2 regions of the Janthinobacterium tructae genome follow, and region 1 is predicted to be linked to the other one. Evidence: predicted binding sites of a transcription regulator. Region 1 holds the regulator's gene; the other holds the start of a gene.
What was found. The regulator sigma-54, encoded in region 1, starts transcription at its own class of promoters, with help from an activator protein. The targets are predictions, from matches to a motif close to TGGCANGNAANCTGCTTT.
Positions count from the first base shown of each region.

Region 2: the regulator sigma-54 is predicted to act here: its motif matches at 4,606-4,623, upstream of FJQ89_RS21655 (TorF family putative porin).

Region 1 is NZ_CP041185.1:4,706,990-4,714,120, reverse strand. Features, by position in the region: gene hprK (HPr(Ser) kinase/phosphatase) at 1-159, shown strand, start outside; gene rapZ (RNase adapter RapZ) at 308-1,171, shown strand; gene FJQ89_RS20675 (enoyl-CoA hydratase/isomerase family protein) at 1,172-2,257, opposite strand; gene hpf (ribosome hibernation-promoting factor, HPF/YfiA family) at 2,392-2,754, opposite strand; gene FJQ89_RS20665 (RNA polymerase factor sigma-54) at 2,824-4,302, opposite strand; gene lptB (LPS export ABC transporter ATP-binding protein) at 4,307-5,062, opposite strand; gene lptA (lipopolysaccharide transport periplasmic protein LptA) at 5,062-5,625, opposite strand; gene lptC (LPS export ABC transporter periplasmic protein LptC) at 5,651-6,262, opposite strand; gene FJQ89_RS20645 (KdsC family phosphatase) at 6,308-6,841, opposite strand; gene FJQ89_RS20640 (KpsF/GutQ family sugar-phosphate isomerase) at 6,841-7,131, opposite strand, start outside.
Region 2 is NZ_CP041185.1:4,929,566-4,936,696, reverse strand. Features, by position in the region: gene gshB (glutathione synthase) at 1-260, opposite strand, end outside; gene gshA (glutamate--cysteine ligase) at 358-1,656, opposite strand; gene FJQ89_RS21665 (ammonium transporter) at 1,861-3,396, opposite strand; gene FJQ89_RS21660 (P-II family nitrogen regulator) at 3,408-3,746, opposite strand; gene FJQ89_RS21655 (TorF family putative porin) at 3,758-4,525, opposite strand; gene FJQ89_RS21650 (accessory factor UbiK family protein) at 4,796-5,044, shown strand; gene FJQ89_RS21645 (YifB family Mg chelatase-like AAA ATPase) at 5,156-6,676, shown strand; gene FJQ89_RS21640 (hypothetical protein) at 6,741-7,131, shown strand, end outside.

The DNA of each region.
Region 1 (7,131 bases):
GGCTTGCCCGTGCGCAAGGTCGTCATCCCCGTCGCCGCCGGCCGCAACATCGCCGTGCTGCTGGAAGCGGCCGTGCGCAATACGATTCTGCAGCTGCGCGGCATCGATACCTTGCAGGAGTTCATGGAGCGGCAGAGGTTGGCAATGAGTGGTGACTAATTACCGGGGTCCGACCCGACGGGTCTGACCCCACATTGACGCCAATGGCAACAATTAAATACAAGCAATGCTCGAACAATAATTGCAATAATTTGTAAAGATCATTGCCTCGGGAGCGCAGTGCCAATCTTTATTGTATGATCGGCGTATGCATATCGTCCTTATCACCGGAATATCCGGCTCCGGTAAATCCGTCGCGCTCAATGTGCTGGAAGATACCGGCTACTATTGTGTCGACAACCTGCCACCGGCCTTGCTGCCCAGCCTGGTGCAAACCTTGCTCGACGAAGGCACACCGCAACTGGCCGTCGCCGTCGATGCGCGCAGCGCCGAGTCGCTGGCCAGCCTGCCGCACAATGTGGCCCTGCTGCGCGACCAGGGGCATGACGTCAAGGTGATGTTCCTCACGGCCACCACGCATTCGCTGGTGGCGCGCTTCTCGGAAACGCGGCGCAGCCATCCGCTGTCGCACGAATTGCGTCCGAACCAGAACCCCGCCAGCCGCCGCACCCTGATCGAATGCATCTCGGAAGAACGCGAGCGCCTGTCGACCATCGAACAGCTGGGCCATGTGATCGATACCTCGGAACTGAGCGCCAATAAATTGCGCGCCTGGATCAAGGATATCGTCGCCTCCGAACGCGCGCCGCTGACCCTGTTCTTCGAATCGTTCGCCTTCAAACTGGGCGTGCCGCTGGACGCCGATTTCGTCTTCGATGTGCGGGCCTTGCCGAATCCCTATTACGACCTGGCGCTGCGTCCGCTCGACGGACGCGATGCGCCCGTGATCGCCTTCCTCGACGCGCAACCGAGCGCGCTGGAGCTGCTGGCCGACATCCGCGCCTTCATCGAGAAGTGGTTGCCGTCATTCAAATCCGACAACCGCAGCTACCTGACGGTGGCGCTCGGTTGCACGGGCGGCCAGCACCGCTCCGTGTACATGGCGGAACGGCTGGCGCAATACTTCGGCCCCAACGAGCGCGTGGTCTTGCGCCACCGCGAGCGCAGCTAATTAATCGAGGTGGCGCAGCGGATGCGCTGACGCCGGCCAGACGGGCGCAAAGAAACGCGCCACCATGGCTGCATCGACCTCGTCCAGGCTGGCAGGGTTCCAGCGTGGCGCATTGTCCTTGTCGATCACCAGCGCGCGCACGCCTTCGAGCACTTCGCCATGCGCGAAATTGTGGCGCACCACGCTGCGCTCCAGGCGCAGGCAATCGGCCACGCCCAGATGGGCACCGCGTTGCAGTAATTCCAGGGTCACCGACATCATCAAGGGAGAACGCAGGCGCATGGCCGCCAGGGCCTTGCCCGCGAACGCGCTGTCGTCCTGCGCCAGCGAGGCCATGATGGCAGCCACGGAAGGGGCGCCGAAGTGGCGGTCCAGCGCCGTGCGCGCGGTGGCCAAAGGAGAAGCCCCCGCCTCGGCCTGAAACGGCGCGGCCAGCGCCTTGATGGCCACCGGCAAGGCCTCGCCCGGCGTCGAGTCGAACAGGGCCAGCAGCGCCCCCATCTGCGCCTCGGGCAGGTAGACATCGGCCAGGCCCGTGTACAGGGCATCGGCCGCGTTGATCGTCAAGCCCGTCAAGCCCAGGTACAGGCCCAGCCGGCCGGCCAGGCGGGACAGGAAATAACTGCCGCCCACGTCCGGGAACAAGCCGATATTGACTTCCGGCATGGCCATGCGCGTGCGGCCCGTGACGATGCGCAGGCGGTTGCCGGGCCCGGCTTGCGCCACGCCCATGCCGCCGCCCATGACCACGCCATCCATCACGGCGATATACGGTTTCGGGTAGAAATGAATCACATGATTTAAGGCGTATTCTTCCGTAAAGAAATCTTCCAGCAACGCACTGCCGCCTTGCGGCGTAGCCAGGCCCGCATCGTAAAAGAAACGGATGTCGCCACCGGCGCACAGGGCTTTTTCGCTGCTGGAACGGATCACGACGGCGTCCACCTGCGGATCGTCGCGCCAGGCCAGCAAGACGGCACTCAGGGCGCGCACCATCTCCAGCGACAGGGAATTGAAGGCTTTCGGACGGTCGAGCACGATGTGCCCGGTACGGTTGCGGATGGAGGTCTGGACGAAGTCGCTCATGGCAGGCAGAAAGAAGTGAAAGTGCAAACATTCTAGCGCCTGCATGGGGAACATTGCGTTCGACAGGTACGGGCGCAAAAAAGGGCGCAAGATGTGCGCCCTTAGTTGATCACAACTGCTGGAAGCGGGTGGCCTTAAACGGCGACGACGGCGTCTTCCTCGGAGTTGTCTGGCAGATGCTTGATCGCCTCTTTACCGTGCCCTTGCACTTTGGTTTTGTATTTCATCACTTGCCTGTCCAGCTTGTCGATCAGGATATCGATTGCGGCATACAGGTCATGCGCCAGGCTTTCCACATAGACAGTTTTGCCACTCAGACGCAGGTTGACTTCGGCCTTTTGACGTTTTTCTTTCTCTTTGAGGTTATCCACGGTCAGAATCACGGCGATATCGATAACTTGATCGAAATGACGTTTCACGCGCTCCAGCTTCGTTTGTACGTATTCACGGATGGCTGGTGTCACTTCGAGATGATGTCCGCTGATGGTGAGATTCATACACACTCCTAAAGATGATCGGGTTCGTGCGGTCCATCCTATCCGGCCCGCAGAGGAACCGAAAAAAACTTACAAACACTTACGCAGGCTCACTGGCGGAATTTTCAACGCTTCCCGGTATTTGGCAACAGTACGTCGCGCAATCACCATGCCTTGTTCCCCCAGCATGTCCGCAATCTTACTGTCGGATAAAGGATTTTTAGGGTCTTCTGCTCCTGTCAGTTGCACGATCAATGCCCGTATCGCCGTCGATGATGCTTCGCCCCCCGCTTCGGTGGCGACGTGGCTACCAAAGAAATATTTCAACTCGAACATGCCGTGCGGGGTCAGCATGTACTTTTGAGTTGTTACCCGCGAGATAGTACTCTCGTGTAAACCCAGTGTATCAGCTATTTCACGGAGCACAAGGGGGCGCATGGCAACGGCCCCATGCGAGAAAAAGTTCTTTTGTCTTTCTACTATCGCTTGCGCCACGCGCAGGATCGTGTCAAAGCGCTGGCGCATATTCTTGATCAGCCACTTGGCTTCCTGCAACTGTGCGCCCATGGCGCCCTCGCCCTTGCCCTGCTTGAGCAAGTTGGCGTACATGGCGTTGACGCGCAGGCGCGGCATGACGTCGTTGTTCAGGGTGACTTGCCAGCCATTGCGCGCGCGCTTGACGACGACGTCGGGCACCACGTAATCGGACACGTCCGAGGCGAACACGGCGCCCGGATGCGGATTGCACTGGCGAATCACCGTCTGCGCTTCGCGCAAGTCTTCCTCGTCGCAATCGAGGGCTTTTTTCAGCTTGTTGAAATCGCGCTGGGCAAACCAGGCCAGGTGCTTTTCCACGATGACGAGGGCCATGCGCCGCGTCACCATGGCGACGTGCGGCAAACGCTTGATTTGCAGCGCCAGGCATTCGGATGCATTGCGCGCACCCACGCCGGGCGGATCGAAACTTTGCAACAGGGACAAGGCCGTGCGCATCTCGTCGGCGTCGATTTCCAGCTCTTCCGGCAGGCGCGCCAGGATGTCGTCGAGTGACTCTTCCAGGTAGCCATTGTCGTCGAGCGCGTCGATGATCAGCTCGACCAGCGCGCGGTCGCGCAACTCGAGCACCGTCACGCGCATCTGCTCCATCAGGTGCTCGCGCAGGGTGCAGTGATGGGCTTCCAATTGCGGACGGGAATCTTCGTCGTCGGGCGCCTTGCCCCGGCTCGCCTCGCTCCAGTCGCTGTCGCCGCCGTCCGCGGCGGCCGGGCCGTCGCCCGCCTCGCCATCAAAGGCTTCTGCTTCGGCCGGCGCCGCAGGCGCATCCTGGCCTGGCGGCTGGGGCGGCGCTTCGGCCGGCGCGGCCGTGGAACTCAGGGCCCCGTCGGACAGCAGGCGCAGCGAATGATCGAGCGGATCGTCGAGGCGCTCGAGCAAGGGATTGTCCGTCAGCAGTTGCTCTAGTTCCTGGTGCAATTCCAGGGTAGACAATTGCAACAGGCGTATCGATTGCTGCAACTGCGGCGTCAGTGCCAGGTGCTGCGAAGTGCGCAGCTGCAATGATTGTTTCATTGGCTCACATGCGGAAGTGTTCGCCCAGGTAGACCCGGCGTACCGACTCGTTCGCGATGATGTCGTCGGGGCGTCCCGACGCCAGCACCGAGCCCTGGTTGATGATGTAGGCACGGTCGCAGATACCCAGCGTCTCGCGCACATTATGGTCGGTGATCAGCACGCCGATATTGCGCTCCTTCAAGAAGCGCACGATGCGCTGGATCTCGATCACGGCGATCGGGTCGACACCGGCGAACGGTTCGTCGAGCAGCACGAAACGCGGGTCGGTCGCCAGCGCGCGGGCGATTTCCACACGGCGGCGCTCGCCGCCCGACAGCGACAGCGCCTGGTTCTCGCGCAACTTTTCAATTTGCAAGTCGGCCAGCAATTTATCCAGGCGCTCCTCGATCTCGGCCTTCTTCAGGGGACGGCCTTCGACGGTCTGGATTTCCAGCACGGCGCGGATATTGTCTTCCACCGTCAGCTTGCGGAAGACGGACGCTTCCTGCGGCAGATACGACAGGCCCATCTGCGCGCGGCGGTGGATCGGCAGGCGGGAAATGTCCACGCCGCTGATATCGATGGTGCCGCCGTCCGACGGCACCAGGCCGACGATCATGTAGAACGAGGTGGTCTTGCCGGCGCCGTTCGGGCCCAGCAATCCCACCACTTCGCCGCATTCGACTTGCAGCGAGACATCATGCACGACTTGCCGCTTGCCATAGGTTTTTTGCAGCCCGCGAACGATCAGGGTGCTGCCGCAACGTGTATTGTCCATTAGTTCTTTCCTGGTGCGGGCGTGGCCGGCGCCTTGGGCTTCGGCTGGATCACCATGCGCACGCTGCCGCCATCGGGCGTGCTGGTGCCGCTGTCGGAATTTTCCATTTTGAATACTTCCTTGCGGCTGTCATACGAGATGAAGGCACCGTTGGCCACGTCGGTCACTTTCGTGCCTTCCAGGCGCGTCAGCTTGGCCTTGGAAAACAGTTTCACCACTTCCGTCTTGTTATCGTATTCCACGCGCTCCGCCTCGCCTTCCACCCACAGGTCGCCCGCGCCATCGCGCTTCTGGCGGAAGGTGGCCAGCTTGCCGGGATCGGCCCAGAAGGTGATGAACTGGTAGCCTTGCGGGTCTTCCGTGATCAGGGCCCGGCCCGCCTTCATGGTCAGAGTCCCTTTCACCAGCACGACGTCGCCCGTCAGCGTGCGTACCTGCTTGACGTCATCGACGTGGCCGCTACGTGCCGTGATGACGGCTTCCTTCTCGGAATCGGCCTTCTCGGCATGCGCCACGCCCATCATGGCCAGAGAAAATACGGTCAACAGCAAGATATTCTTCATAGTATGGTTTCCTTGTTTCATTCTGTCATTTTGCCGCCGCAGCCGGGCGCGGTTTCGGCGGGAGGACCATGCGCAGCGCATTCTGCACTTCCACCACGCCAGTGGCGTTATTGGCCTTCATGCCGATGCCATTGATGCGCGAGGCGCCCGTCAGGATATCGACAGGCACGTCCGTTTCCATTCTTTCTTCATCCGGGAATACCGTCAGCGCTTCCGTCTTGACTGTCAGGTTCTGCGCCTTCGGACTGGCCACGCGGTCGATCACGACCTTGCGGTGCAGTTGCAACCGGGTATTGTCCTGGTCGATATGCGCCAGTTCCGCATTCATGTTCATCGGCGGCATGCCAGGCGTAAGCTTGCGCACGAAAGGCTGGTCGATATCGGATGAATCGTCGAGCGGATAATGCGTGAGCTTGGTGCCCGATACGATATAGCTGGGTTTACCCGTCAAGTCCATGCGCACCAGGCTGAAATTGGTGATGAAATAGTCTGGCTCATCCAGATGCTTGCTGGCCGTGATGTCCTGGGCATTCTTGTTCATCACTTCCAGCAGCCAAAAGCTGCCCAGCGCAAAGACGACGGCCCCCAGCACGGTAAAAATCATGCGCCAGCGATGGGCGCCTCCTGGCTTACGCATAGGATTTCACTCTTTCAAATCTGACTGGCGGCAAGGCGATGCGCCTCACTCCAGGAATGGCGCCATGACGCGCGCATAGTTATCCTGAGCGCGCAGCAGGAATTCGCAGATCTCGCGCACCGCGCCACGGCCGCCGCCGGCCTGCGTCACATGGTGCGCCAGGTCCAGCGCTTCCGGACGCCCGCCCGGCACGCTGACGGCAAAGCCCACGCGGCGCAGGATGGGCGCATCGATGACATCGTCGCCGATATAGCCGCATTGCTCTTCCGTCAAGCCCGTCAGCGCCAGCAGTTCGCGAAACGGCGTCAGCTTGTCGTGACCGCCCTGGTGCACATGGGTAATGCCCAGGTCTTGCGCGCGGCGCGCCGTGATGGCCGAGCGGCGCGCGCTGATGATGGCCGTCTGCACGCCCGATTCCTGCAGCAGCTTGATGCCCAGGCCATCATACACATTAAACGTTTTCATCATCTCGCCATCGGGGCCGAAATGCAGGCTGCCGTCGGTGAGCACGCCGTCGACGTCAAAGATCATCAGTTTGACCTTGGCCGCGCGCGCCAGGTTGTCCGCTACGCTATCCATCAGATCACCTTCGCTTGCGTCAGATCATGGATATGCAGCGCGCCCACCAGCTTGCCGTCGGCATCGACGACCAGCATCTGGTTGATGCGGAACTGCTCCATCACGGCCACGGCATCGACGGCCAGGCGTTCGGGCGCGATGCTGCGCGGCTGCGCATGCATGACGTCGCGGATCGCCACTTGCGTGAAATCCTGCACGCGCTCGAACATGCGGCGCAAGTCGCCATCGGTAAACACGCCCACGGGGCGCTCATCCGCATCGACGACGGCCGTCATGCCCATGCCCTTCTT
Region 2 (7,131 bases), 220 kb from region 1:
TCCTTGCGCTCGATGATGGCGTCCAGGGCCGACAGGCGCACTTCCTCGGTGGAGACCACCTTGTACCAGTCGTGTTCGTCGCCCGTCAGTTCGATATGTTTGACCAATGCCGTGACGATGCCCTCTTCCAGCGCCATGTCCTTCTGTTCGAAGGCGTACACGGCGTGGCCGCGCTTGGCCGCCTCGCGCATCATGGCGAAGGTGGAATCTTTGTAAGTCTTGAAGCCTGCCAGCGGGTCGGCAAGGAATGCAATTTTCATGGTGCGTCCAATCGGGGAGCCTGGATAAGGAATGCTTGATTCTAGCCGAGATCGCCAGGCGCGGTAGTCACCGCGCCTGGCAAGCGGCAGGGGTAGATCAATACACCTCGGGATTCGGGTCCGTGCGCTCCATTTCCAGCGACGCGGCCAGCAAGGCCAGACGCGCCACCACGCCGTACACATAGAAGCGGTTCGGCGCGGCCGTGCCCGGCTTGGCCTTCAAGTCCGGCACCGCATGCTGCTGGGCAAACGCCAGCGGCACGTACTGCGAACCGGGCGCGTTCAGGTTCTGGTCCACGCCCCGCTCAGCATGCACGCGGTAAAAACCGCCTACCACATAGCGGTCGATCATGTAGACGACGGGCTCGGCCACCGCATCCTTGATGCTTTCGAAGGTCGGCACGCCTTCCTGGATGATCACGTCGGTTACCAGCTGGCCATCCTTGACGATCGACATTTTTTCGCGCTGCTTGCGCGACAAGTCGCGCACTTCGCTGGCATCGCGCACCGTCATGATGCCCGTGCCATACGTGCCCGCATCGGGCTTGACGATGACAAACGGCTTTTCCTTGATGCCGTATTCCTTGTATTTCTTGCGGATCTTGGCCAGCAGCACGTCGACGCTGGCGGCCAGCGCATCTTCGCCCTCGCCTTCCTGGAAATTGACGTCGCTGCACTTGGCGTGGAAGGGATTGAGCATCCACGGATCGACATCGATCATCTTGCCGAATTTTTTCACCACTTCATCGTAGGCCGTGTAGTGGTTGCTCTTGCGGCGCAAGGCCCAACCCGCGTGCAGCGGCGGCAGCAGGCTTTGCTCATGAATATTTTGCAAGATATCGGGTATGCCGTCCGACAAGTCGTTATTCAGCAAGATCGTGCACGGGTCGAAATCCTTCAAGCCCAGGCGGCGGCCGTTGTTCAGGCGCACGAGCGGCTCGATGACGAGCATGTTGCCATCTGGCAACGCCAATGGCGTCGGCTGAGTGATCTCGGGCGACCACGAGCCCAGGCGTACGTGCAGCCCCGTCTGGCGGAAGATCTGCATCAAGCGCGCCACGTTTTGCAGGTATTGCGGCGTGGTGTTGTGCAATTCCGGCACCATCAGCAGATTGCGGGCGTCCGGACAATACTTGTCGATGGCAGCCATGGCCGCCTGCACGGACAGGGGCAGCATTTCCGTGGCCAGGTTATGAAAACCGCCAGGGAACAGATTGGTATCGACGGGCGCCAGCTTGTAGCCCGCGTTACGCAAGTCTACCGAGCAATAGAAGGGCGGCGTGTGCTCTTGCCACTCCATGCGAAACCAGCGCTCAATGGCCGGCGTCGCGGCCAGAATCTTTTTTTCGAGGTCGAGCAGCGGTCCGGTCAGGGCCGTGACGAGATGGGGAACCATAGTTACATCCTTAAATTATGTGCAGTATTCAAAAAAGCACACAGAACTGCCGACTATATTACCGTGTAAGTATCCCAAATCGGGGCAAAAGCCTTGTTTTAAAGACCTTTTCCATTCCCACAACGAAAAAAAGGCACCTCAACGAGGCGCCTTTTCCAGCCTGACATGCCGCGCCGGGGCGCTGGCATGCCATATTGCCATCATTTAACCATGATATGCCTGCTCGCCATGGCTGGTGATATCGAGGCCTTCGCGCTCTTCTTCTTCCGGTACGCGCAGGCCGATGACGATGTCGACCAGTTTATAGGCGATGACGGAGACCACGGCCGACCAGATGATGGTGGTGCCGACCGCTTGCGCCTGCACCCACACCTGATGGCCGATCGAGTACGGATCCGCCGACATCTTGTTGGTGACATAGTCGAAGATGCCTTGACCGCCCAGTTGTGGTGCAGCAAACACACCCGTCAGCAAGGCACCCAGGATGCCGCCCACGCCATGCACGCCGAACACGTCGAGCGAATCATCGGCGCCGATCAGGCGTTTCAGGCCATTCACACCCCACAGGCAGATGACACCGGCCAGCAAGCCGATGACCAGGCCGCCCATCGGGCCGACAAAGCCGGCTGCCGGGGTGATCGCCACCAGGCCGGCCACGGCGCCGGACGCGCCACCGAGCATGGATGGCTTGCCTTTGCTGATCCACTCGCCAAATACCCACGACAGGGTGGCGGCGGCAGTGGCCAGCAAGGTGTTGACGAAAGCCAATGCCGCCACATCGCCCGCTTCCAGCGAGGAACCGGCATTGAAACCGAACCAGCCCACCCACAGCAGCGAGGCACCGATCATGGTCATCGTCAGCGAGTGCGGCGCCATCGATTCGCGGCCGTAGCCGACGCGCTTGCCGATCATGACGGCGCCTACCAGGCCGGCAACGGCGGCGTTGATGTGCACCACGGTGCCGCCGGCGAAGTCCAGCGCGCCTTTTTGCCAGATCCAGCCAGCCTTCAGGGCTTCGCTGGCCGAGGTGGCGGCGTTGGTGATCAGGTCAGGACCGGTCCAGAACCACACCATGTGGGCCGCTGGCAGGTAGGCGAACGTGAACCACAGCACGACGAAGGCCAGCACGGCGGCAAACTTGGCGCGCTCGGCAAAGGCGCCGACGATCAGCGCGCAGGTGATGGCGGCAAACGTGCCCTGGAATGCCACGAAGACGAACTCGGGAATGACGACACCCTTGCTGAAGGTGGCGGCGGCGGCAAACGTGCCCTTGGCCGGATCCCAGATACCGTTCAGGAACAGGCGGTCGAAGCCACCGAAGAAGGCGGTTTTTTCCGTGAAGGCGATCGAGTAGCCGTAGATGCACCACAGCACGATGACCAGCGCGAACACCATGAACACCTGCATCAGCACCGACAGCATGTTCTTCGAACGCACCAGGCCGCCGTAGAACAGGGCCAGGCCGGGGATGGTCATCAAGATCACCAGCAAGGTGCTGATCATCATGAAGCTGGTATCGCCCTTGTTGGCGACGGGCGCGGCGACTGGCGCAGCAGCGGCCGGGGCCGGAGCGGCGGCAGCGGGCGCGGCGTCAGGCACCGGCGTCACGGCGGGGGCGGCGACGGCCGTGGTCGTGGCCGCCTCCGTCTTGGCGGGCGCATCGGCAAAGCTTGGCGTGGCGATGCCAAACGCACACAGGCAGGCTATCCCGGCGAGCAATTTTGTTATATTTTTATGCATCAATATTCCCCTTAGAGCGCTTCGTTGCCGGTTTCACCGGTACGGATACGGATGACCTGTTCCAGGTTGTAGACGAAAATCTTGCCATCACCAATTTTACCGGTACGCGCGGCACCTTCGATCGCTTCGATGGCCTGGTCGACAATGGCGTCATCGACGGCCGCTTCAATCTTGGTCTTCGGCAAGAAATCGACGACATACTCAGCCCCACGGTAGAGTTCCGTGTGACCTTTCTGGCGGCCGAACCCTTTCACTTCGGTGACGGTAATGCCTTGCACATTGATAGCCGACAAGGCTTCACGCACTTCGTCCAGTTTGAATGGTTTAATGATTGCGGTAATCATTTTCATGGCAGTCTCGCTTAAAAGGTTTTGGACACGGTCAGCACGAGACCGGATTTCGCCAGGTTCTTGCCATTCGGTGCCAGCGACGTGATATTGGCTTTGACGTAGGCCAGGGCAACGGTTGCCATGCCGAAATCCTTGGTGACACCGAGCTTGTAATCGGTGTAGCTGAGGGAATCGTTGTGCGCGACCTTCTGGCGGCCCACATGCAGGTTCAGCAGATAACCTTCGTACATATCGATATTCGCACCCACATCGAGGTAGCCGCTGTTCTTGCTGTCGGCGACACCAAACAGATTGGTCGTCGAGTGCGAGTACTTGATATAGGCAGGGCCGTAGCCAAGCTGGCCGTACAACTCGAAAGTGTTGGCATTGGTGCTCAGCCCATTCGAGGGATAGAAATAGTACAGGCCGCCCACATCATAGGTAAAATCCTTGCTGATCTCGCCCCGCTTGCCGCCGTAGATATCCCATTCCAGATTGGTATCGCCGCCGCCATCCTTGATCCATTTGATGCTCGACAACCAGGTGCCCACATACAGGCCCGTCGGATTGTGGGTATAGTCGGCACCACCGCTGATGGCTGGGTCAAGACGGCTTTGCGACACGCCACGGTAGCGGTAGTCGGTGGTCAATGCCACGTTGTAGCTCACCACGTTATCAGGTACGGCTTCGGCCGCGGCAGGCGCTGCCACTGCATCCTGGGCCATGGCGCTACCGCACACGGCGGTCATGGCCAGCGTCAACGCTGCTACTAAAGTCATGTTCTTGGAGAGATTCTTCATGGCGATTTCCTTTTATTGAACTTTTAAAGCGGTTGAGGTTTAAAATCTTGGCTGGAGATCACAAAGCGTTCATACCTTCTTTAGCAGAATACGTGCCAGCTCTCTTGCCACCTTGACAGGTGCATTTCCGTCCATACATACCCTGCAAGCCATTGGGCATGCGGAAATGGGCTGCTGAAGCGTTGTGGATTTACCCATTTCCGCACCAGATTAACACCGCTGTGCACCGCAATGGTGCGATGCACATGCCGCACCATAAAAGGACTGACCATGGACATGAATACCTTCTTTAACGACTTGCAAGGCAAGATTCACCAGGCCATCGAGAACTCGCCGGCCAAGGATATCGAGAAAAACGTGAAATCGATGATGACCCAGGGCTTCGCCCGTCTCGATCTCGTCACGCGCGAGGAATTCGATATCCAGGCGCAAGTGCTGGCCAAGACCCGCGCCAAGCTCGATGCACTGGAATTGCGCCTGATCGAACTGGAAACGCGCCTGAACGACCCAAAGGCATAACGTACCGCCAGCAAGGTCGCGTTATACGCCGCCTTGCTGGCATATCTCAAGCCTGACAGCGCTTCAAGCGCTAGACTGATCCTGACCGCGCTCGCGCCACAGGGGAGTCTGATGAGTCTGGCCGTCCTGAAAAGCCGCGCCCTGGCCGGCATGGAGGCACCCGAGGTAAGTGTCGAAGTCCACCTTGCCAATGGCTTGCCCTCGTTTACGATAGTCGGCCTGCCGGATACGGAAGTGAAGGAATCGCGCGACCGCGTCCGCGCTGCGCTGCAAAACTGCGGCTTTGAAATGCCGGCGCGGCGCATCACAGCCAATCTGGCGCCTGCGGACCTGCCCAAGGAATCGGGCCGCTTCGACTTGCCCATTGCGCTGGGCATCCTGGCCGCCTCCGGCCAATTGCCGGGCAACCAACTACACCACTACGAATTCGCGGGCGAACTGTCACTGTCGGGCCAGCTACGCCCCATCCGCGGTGCGCTGGCCATGACTTTTGCCATGCAGCGCAGCCAATCGGGCACACCACGCGCCTTCATCCTGCCGCAAGCGAACGCGGACGAGGCGGCGCTGGTCAGCGATGCCTGCATCTATCCCGCCCACAGCCTGCTCGAGGTCTGCGCGCATTTTGCCGCGCCCGCCAGCCAGATGGCCCTGCAACGCCATCAACCCGTGCTGGCAGCGCAGGTTTTTGCGTATCCCGACTTTGCCGATGTACAGGGCCAGCAGCAGGCGCGACGCGCACTGGAAGTGGCGGCCGCGGGCGGCCACAACGTGCTGATGGTGGGACCGCCGGGTGCGGGCAAGACCATGCTGGCCAGCCGGTTTCCCGGCGTGCTGCCGCCCATGAGCGATGCAGAGGCACTGGAATCGGCCGCCGTACATTCGCTGGGCGGCCACTTCAAGGTGGAACACTGGAAACGCCGTCCCTATCGTGCCCCGCACCAGACGGCGTCCGGCGTGGCCCCGGTGGGCGGCGGCAACCTGCCGCGCCCGGGAGAAATCTCGCTGGCACACTGCGGTGTGTTGTTTCTCGATGAAATCGCCGAATTCCAGCGCCGGGTCCTCGATGTCTTGCGCCAACCCATGGAATCGGGCGTCATCAGCATTTCGCGTGCGGCCCGCCAGGCCGAGTTTCCTGCCCGCTTTCAGTTGATCGCCGCCATGAATCCCTGCCCGTGCGGCTACCTGGGGCATGCTTCCGGCCGTTGCCGCTGCACGCCGGACGCCGTGCTGCGCTATCGCAGTCGCCTGTCCGGCCCGCTGCTCGACCGTATCGACCTGCAAATCGAAGTTGCCGCCATGCCAGCGGCGGCGCTGGGGCGGCACGCAGGCGCCGGCGAAAGCACGCAATCCATCGCCACGCGGGTAGCGGCAGCCTTCGCCCTGCAGCTGGCACGCCAGGGGAAAGCGAACCAGCGCCTGAGCAGCACGGAAATCGAACAGCATTGTCGCCTGGAGCCACATGGCGAACAGTTGTTGCATGGCGCCATGGCGCGCCTGCACTGGTCGGCACGCACCTACCACCGGGTACTGCGCGTGGCGCGCAGCATCGCCGACCTGGCAAGCAGCCCCACGATCACGCAGCCGCATGTCGCCGAAGCGATCCAGTACCGGCGCGTACTGCGTGAAATGTAAGGAGAGCAATGAACGCCACACATACGCGATTGCGCGTGACTGGCGGCACTGCTACCATCTGCTGATGAAAAAACCATCACTTGCTCTCTTGCTGGCTACGCTCGCGGCCGCCAGCGTCCTGTCCGCCTGCAGTCCGAAATTCGACTGGCGCGACTATCGCAGCCCCGACGCTCAGTTCACGGCCCTGTTTCCAGGCAAGCCGGCCGTGCTGACGCGCGAGATCGATCTCGATGGCAAGAAAGTCAGCCTGACCATGACGGCGAGCGAGGTTGATGGCAATACCTTCGCCATCGGCAGTGCCGTGCTCGACAACGCAGAACAGGCGCAAGCGGCCCTGCCCGCCATGCAGACCGCCCTGTTGAAAAATATCAACGGCACTGTACGCAGCGAAAAGTCCGCATCGGCAGCCAGCAGCACTGCTGCCGGAATACATCAGCGCAGTTCGCTCAGCATCG